2 regions of the Streptomyces sp. SJL17-4 genome follow, and region 1 is predicted to be linked to the other one. Evidence: riboswitches for the same ligand, from Rfam matches in the RefSeq annotation. Region 1 holds a riboswitch; the other holds the start of a gene.

Region 1 (3,399 bases):
TGCGAGGGCGCCACGTCCACCCCCGCCCACAGCCCACGGCCGCGCACCGCCTCCACCGCACCTCCGCCCACGAGCAGCCCCAGCTCCGCGTGCAGGTGCTCGCCCAGCTCCGCCGCCCGCTCCTGGTACTCGCCCGTCCGCAGCATCGCGATCACCTCCAGGGCCACCGCGCAGGCCAGCGGATTCCCGCCGAACGTCGACCCGTGCTCACCCGGCCTGAACACCCCGAGCACATCCCGGTCGGCGACCACCGCCGACACCGGCACTACCCCGCCGCCCAGCGCCTTCCCCAGGATGTACACGTCCGGCACCACGCCCTCGTGCTCGCACGCGAACGTCCGGCCCGTCCGGCCCAGACCCGACTGGATCTCGTCCGCCATGAACAGCACGTTCCGCCGACGGGTCAGCTCCCGCACCCCCGCCAGATAGCCGGCCGGCGGGACCAGGACCCCCGCCTCGCCCTGGATCGGTTCGAGCAGCACCGCCACCGTGTTCTCGGTGACCGCCGCCTCCATCGCCGTCAGGTCCCCGTACGGCACGATCTCGAACCCCGGCGTGTACGGACCGAAGTGGTCCCGCGCCTCGTGGTCCGTGGAGAAGCTGACGATCGTCGTCGTCCTGCCGTGGAAGTTGTTCGCCGCCACCACGATCTTCGCGTGCCCGTCCGGCACGCCCTTCACCTCGTACCCCCACTTCCGGGCGGTCTTCACGGCCGTCTCGATGGCCTCCGCGCCGGTGTTCATCGGCAGTACCGCCTCCTTCCCGCACAGCTCGGCGAGCCGGGAGCAGAACTCGGCGAACCGGTCGTGGTGGAAGGCGCGCGACGTCAGCGTCACCCGCTCCAGCTGGGCCTTGGCCGCGTCGATCAGACGCCGGTTGCCGTGCCCGAAGTTGAGCGCCGAGTAGCCGGCGAGCATGTCGAGATAGCGGCGCCCCTCGACATCGGTCATCCAGGCGCCGTCCGCCGAAGCGACGACGACCGGCAGGGGGTGGTAGTTGTGAGCGCTGTGCGCCTCCGCCGAAGCGATCGCGTCTTGTGTGCTCGACACGGGATCTCCGTTCGTCCTGCGGCTCGGGTGTGACCCGACGAGGGGGTGTGGCCCCTGTTTCTATCGTCGCTCGGATGCCGGACCGGGAAACCTCGCGCGCGCCGCGCCGTCCGCGGGTGTCCTGTCGGTCAGGCCGGGCTCGCGCCTGGCCTATAAGACACCCGCTACTCTGAGAACACGCACGGCGACTGGCGCGCGGGGAAGCGACCCCGGGGGAGCCGTGCGCGGCAGACCACACGAGACGCCGCCCGCCTGGGCGTCACGGGACCGAAGTCCCGCGTGGCGCCGCGCCTCTCACGCAGTGCCCCGGGATCCGCCGACGCCCGGAGGACACCACCATGACCACTCCGCAGCACCAGTACCAGCACCCCGCGCTCGCCGCCGCCGACCCCGAGCTCGCCGCCCTCGTCGTCGCCGAGGAACGACTCCAGGCCGAGACCCTGCGCCTCATCCCCAGCGAGAACTACGTCTCCGCCGCCGTCCTCGAAGCCTCCGGCACCGTCCTCCAGAACAAGTACAGCGAGGGCTACCCCGGCCGCCGCTACTACGAGGGCCAGCAGAACATCGACCAGGTCGAGACCCTCGCCGTCGAGCGCGCCAAGGCCGTCTTCGGCGTCGACCACGCCAACGTCCAGCCCTACTCCGGCTCCCCGGCCAACCTCGCCGTCTACCTCGCCTTCGCCGAGCCCGGCGACACCGTCATGGGCATGGCCCTGCCCATGGGCGGCCACCTCACCCACGGCTGGGGCGTCTCCGCCACCGGCAAGTGGTTCCGCGGCGTCCAGTACGGCGTCCGCCACGACACGGGCCTCATCGACTTCGACCAGGTCCGCGAGCTCGCCCTCAAGGAGCGCCCCAAGGTGATCTTCTGCGGTGGCACCGCGCTGCCCCGCACGATCGACTTCGCCGCCTTCGGCGAGATCGCCCGCGAGGCCGGTGCCGTGCTCGTCGCCGACGTCGCCCACATCGCCGGCCTGATCGCGGGCGGCGCGCACCCGTCCCCGGTCCCGCACGTGGACGTCATCTCCACGACGACCCACAAGACCCTGCGCGGCCCGCGCGGCGCCATGCTGATGTCCCGCGAGGAGCACGCCAAGGCCCTCGACAAGGCCGTCTTCCCCGGTCTCCAGGGCGGCCCGCACAACCAGACCACCGCCGCCATCGCCGTCGCCCTCCGCGAGGCGTCCCTGCCCTCCTTCCGCGACTACGCCCACGCCGTCGTCGCCAACGCCAAGGCCCTCGCCGAGGCGCTCCTCGCCCGTGGCTTCGACCTCGTCTCCGGCGGCACCGACAACCACCTGATCCTGATGGACCTCACCCCCAAGCAGGTCCCCGGCAAGATCGCGGCGAAGGCCCTCGACCGGGCGGGCATCGTCGTCAACTACAACACCGTCCCCTACGACTCCCGGAAGCCGTTCGACCCCTCGGGCATCCGCATCGGCACCCCCTCCCTCACCTCCCGCGGCCTCACCACGGAGCACATGGACCTGGTCGCCGACTGGATCGACCGCGGTGTCACGGCCGCCGGCACGGGCGACGAGCAGACCCTCGCCGCGGTCCGCGCGGAGGTCGCCGACCTGATGTCCGCCTTCCCGGCCCCGGGGCTCCCGGTCTGACCCCCGCGGGGCGGTGCCCCGGGCGGCCTTCTCCGTGACGGACCACGAAGGAGCCCGTCCGGCCCCGCCCCGGCCCCCGGCCGACCGGTTCCGCCGTCCGGCCCCGGCCGCTGGCAGTCCGGCCCCGGCCGCTGGCCGTCCGGTTCCGCCGTCCGTCGGCCCGCCCCGCCCGTCAGCCGCCGACCGACTCCGCCGTCCGTCGGGCCTCCTCCCGGTCCGGTATCCCCTCCAGCCGGAAGGTGAGCGCGCCCCCGTTCCTCGTCCAGAGGAGCGTGGGGCCCGCCGTGCGGACCTCATGGGTCCAGGCCGCGCCCGTCCCGTCCGTCATCGGGAACGTCAGCAGATGCGGGGCCGCGAACCAGTAGCCCTGCGCGCCGTCCGGGAGATCGACCCACTCCGGCTGCGTCCGCACCTGCTTGGCGAAACCGATGTCCAGCCGGGCCGGGAACTCGTCCAGCCGGACCGTCCGCTCCCCGTCGCGCCAGCACAGACTGATCACCGCCCGGCCCCGCTCGGCCGACCCCGTCACCGCCACCGCGTCCGGCGCGCCGAGCGCCGCCGGTATCAGCGGCTCGAAGCCCGCGAGCCGCCCCGCCTCCCCGAGGGGCACCGGCTCCGGGCACCCCGGGACCGCGCCACCGGCCCCCGGGACAGGCCTGCCGTCCGGGTCGATCCGCACGGCGACCCCACCGAACCCGAACCACTCCGCCACCGTCGCCCGCACCGGCGGCGTG
Region 2 (3,399 bases), 3.2 Mb from region 1:
ACATGAGCGCGCTCGCGGTTCCGGGTGCGGCGTAACGGGTCATCGGCATGGCCTCCCTGGGACGCGCCGGCCGTCCCTGGCCGGCGCTCACCGGTGAGTGTGCGGACCCGGACGTTGCAAGACCGTTGCACCGGAGGACAGTTCCGCCTCCAGGGAGTCGAGACGCGCGCGTACGGGAGGGAGTTGAGGCGCCGGAACCGTCGCGCACAACGCCCGCCAGACCACCAGGTCGTCCTCGCCCCAGCTGCTGTACGCCCAGTCCGCGAGCAGCCCGGGATCACCCCGGTCCACCAGCGCCGCCCGCAGCCGGCCCGCGAGCCGCTCCCGCAGCCGTACGACGCCGGGGGCGAGCGAGGCCGGAAGCAGCGGGCCCGCGTACTCACCGGCCGCCGCCGCGACGGCCCCCGAGGCGAGCCGTCGGTCCACCGCCGCGAAGTCCGCGTCCATCCCACCCGCCAGCCGGTACGGGCGCGACCGCAGCAGATCCGGTCCCAGCAGCGCCCGGAGCCGCGACAGCTCCGCCCGCAGCGTCACCGGCGTGACGGACTCGTCCTCGTAGAGCAGCGTGAGGAGCTCCTCGCCGCCGATCCCTTCCGGGCGGTGCGCGAGCAGCACCAGGATCTCGCTGTGCCGCCGGCCCAGCCGGACCCGCCGCCCGCCGAGCGACAGCAGGGCCTCGTCGCGGCCGAGCGCCGCGAGGCTCGCCCTGCCCGCCTCCGGCGCGGGTCCGAGCAGCGCGAGCTGCGACTCCGCCGCCCGTGCCACCGCCTGGACGAAGCCGAGACTGTGCGGGTGCGCCAGCCGCCTTCCGCCCGTGATGTCGACCGCGCCGAGCACCCGCCCGCTGCGCGGGTCGTGCACGGGGGCGGCGGCACAGGTCCACGCCCGCACCGGGTGGCGGAAGTGCTCGGCGGCGACCACCTGGACCGGCCGGTCGACCGCGAGGGCCGTGCCGGGCGCGTTCGTCCCGGCCGCCGCCTCCGACCAGCGGGCCCCGGCCACGAAGTTCATCCCCCGCGCCTTGCGCAGCGTCGCCGGGTGGCCCTCGACCCACAGCATCCGCCCGGCGGCGTCGCAGACCGCGAGGAGATGCTCCCCGTCCGTCGCGTACGCCCCCATCAGCTCCCGGATGACGGGCATCGCCGCCGCCAGCGGATGGCCGTCCCGGATGTCGGCGAGCTCGTCCTCGTCCAGCTCCACCCGGGCCGCCCCGTCCGGACTCACGTGCGCGCGTGCGGAACGGCGCCACGACGCGGCGACCAGCGGCCGGACCTGCCCGGAGCCGGGGGCCTCGGACTGGGGGTCGGGCACCGCCCCGCCGGTGTGGGGAGCCTCTCCGGGGTCGCGGGCCGTTCCGTCCGTCGTCCTCGTCCGCCCGCCGCCGCCACCGTCGGCCGTTCCGTCCGTCGCCTTCGCCCGTCCGGCCACCCACATGTCGCTCAACTCGGCCTCCTCGTCGAGGTCGTCCCGGCCCGTCGAGGTCATCGTGATGCGCGGGAGCGCCGTCGACAAGCGCCCGCGCGCCCGGTCGCGCGCACCCTGTCCGGGACCGGCTCCCGACCGCTCACGTACAGTAGGGCTCGGGCCGTGACTGGCGCTTGAGGTGGATCACCACCGGGGAGCGGCCCGGCGGGGGCGTGCTCGACCGGCGTGTCCGTACCGATGCCGTGCGCCTGGGCGAATCACCTGTCAGAGACGACGCCCAGGAGTTGCCATGTCCACCAGCACCGCCACACTCATGGACGGCACGGCCCTCGCCCGCCGTACGGTCGAGGAGACCGCCGCCCGCGCCGCCGAGATCACCCGTCGCACCGGTGTCACGCCGTGTCTCGCGACCGTCCTGGTCGGTGCGGACCCGGCCTCGGTGACGTACGTGAAGATGAAGCAGAACCGCTGCGCGAAGGCCGGAATCCGCTCCCGGCACGTCGAGCTGCCCGCCACCACGACGACCGAGGAACTCGTCTCCGCGATCACGGCGCTCTCCGATGACCCCGAGGTCCACGGCATCCTGCTCCAGCACCCCGTCGGCCCGCACATCGACGAGCGCGCCGCCTTCGAGGCCATCGCCCCGGAGAAGGACGTCGACGGCGTCACCATGGCCTCCTTCGCCGCCATGGGCTTCGGACTGCCCGGCTTCGTCTCCTGCACGCCCGGCGGCATCATGCGTCTCCTCGACGCGTACGACGTCGAACTCCGCGGCAAGCGCGCGGTCGTCGTCGGCCGCAGCGCGATCCTCGGGAAGCCGGCCGGACTCCTCCTGCTCGGCCGCGACGCCACCGTCACCTACTGCCACTCCCGCACCGAGGACCTCTCCTCCGTCGTCCGCGAGGCCGACATCCTCGTGGCCGCGGTCGGCAAGCCGAACTTCATCAAGGGCGCGGACATCAAGCCCGGCGCCGTCGTCATCGACGCCGGCTACAACCCGGGCAACGTCGGCGACGTCGACTTCGTCTCGGCCGCCGAGCGCGCCTCCCTCATCACCCCCGTCCCGGGCGGCGTCGGCCCCATGACCATCGCCGTGCTCCTCGCCCAGACCGTCGAGGGCGCGGAGCGCCGGCTCGGCCTGTAGGGCCGGTTCGTGACGGGGCGGCGGACGCGGTGGCAGAAGGGGCGTCGGAAGGGGCGGCGGGCGCGATCGAGGCCGGCGATGGTCACGTTTCTGTACAGGCCGCTCCCCGCGCCCCTAAATGGGTGGCCGCGGAGCCGCCGACCGGCGAACCTTGAGCTTGTGCCCCACCAGTCCACCGCCACCCCGTCGCCGGACCGCCGACCGGGCGAACCCGAACCGCGCGATGTCCCCCATGTCCCCCATTCCGACTCCGGTTGGTCGCCCCGCATCGTCCGGCTCGGCGCGCCCCGGCCCGGACCGGCCGCCCGGGGCGCCCGCCGGTTCGGCGTGCCGCTCGTCCCGCTGCTCGTGGCCGGGCTCGTGGCGACCGCGTTCGTCGCCTCGCGGGGCGGGACCGAGCCGAGCGCGTCCACGGCCGAACGGCCCGGCGGCGACCAGGCCGGCGCGCCGTCACCGGTCGTATCCGGCGACGCCGAGGCCATCCCGCCGGGCGGCCGAGGATCCACCGAAACGCGCACGGGTGACACCGGGACGGACGACGGCCGCACCGCCGACACGCCGACAGCGGGCGTGACCTCGGACGCCACGCCGAGCCGGACCGCCTCCCCGCACCGGGCCGTCGGCCCCGGGGAGCTCGCGTCCGCGACGCCCACCCGGACCGGCGGCACCACCGCCCCGCCCCGGCCGACCGGCCCCGCGACGAGTGGCGGCGACTCGCCCCGCCCCGTCTCCTTCGAGGCGTTGCGCGTCGGCGACTGCTTCGACATCGACCGCGGCGCGCCGGGCACCGCTCTCCCGCGCGCCTGCGACACGCCGCATCACGCCGAACT

What was found. Region 1 has a riboswitch for ZMP and ZTP ahead of glyA (serine hydroxymethyltransferase). Riboswitches for the same ligand answer to the same signal wherever they lie in the genome.
Region 2: another riboswitch for ZMP and ZTP. It lies ahead of N5875_RS01145 (tetrahydrofolate dehydrogenase/cyclohydrolase catalytic domain-containing protein); the one in region 1 lies ahead of glyA (serine hydroxymethyltransferase).

What each region holds. Positions count from the first base shown of each region.
Region 1 is NZ_CP104578.1:3,470,075-3,473,473, reverse strand. Features, by position in the region: gene rocD (ornithine--oxo-acid transaminase) at 1-1,049, opposite strand, end outside; ZMP/ZTP riboswitch at 1,224-1,314, shown strand; gene glyA (serine hydroxymethyltransferase) at 1,388-2,665, shown strand; gene N5875_RS15205 (hypothetical protein) at 2,838-3,399, opposite strand, start outside.
Region 2 is NZ_CP104578.1:249,733-253,131, reverse strand. Features, by position in the region: gene N5875_RS01155 (aldehyde dehydrogenase family protein) at 1-43, opposite strand, end outside; gene N5875_RS01150 (GAF domain-containing protein) at 88-1,512, opposite strand; ZMP/ZTP riboswitch at 1,578-1,686, shown strand; gene N5875_RS01145 (tetrahydrofolate dehydrogenase/cyclohydrolase catalytic domain-containing protein) at 1,715-2,569, shown strand; gene N5875_RS01140 (hypothetical protein) at 2,729-3,399, shown strand, end outside.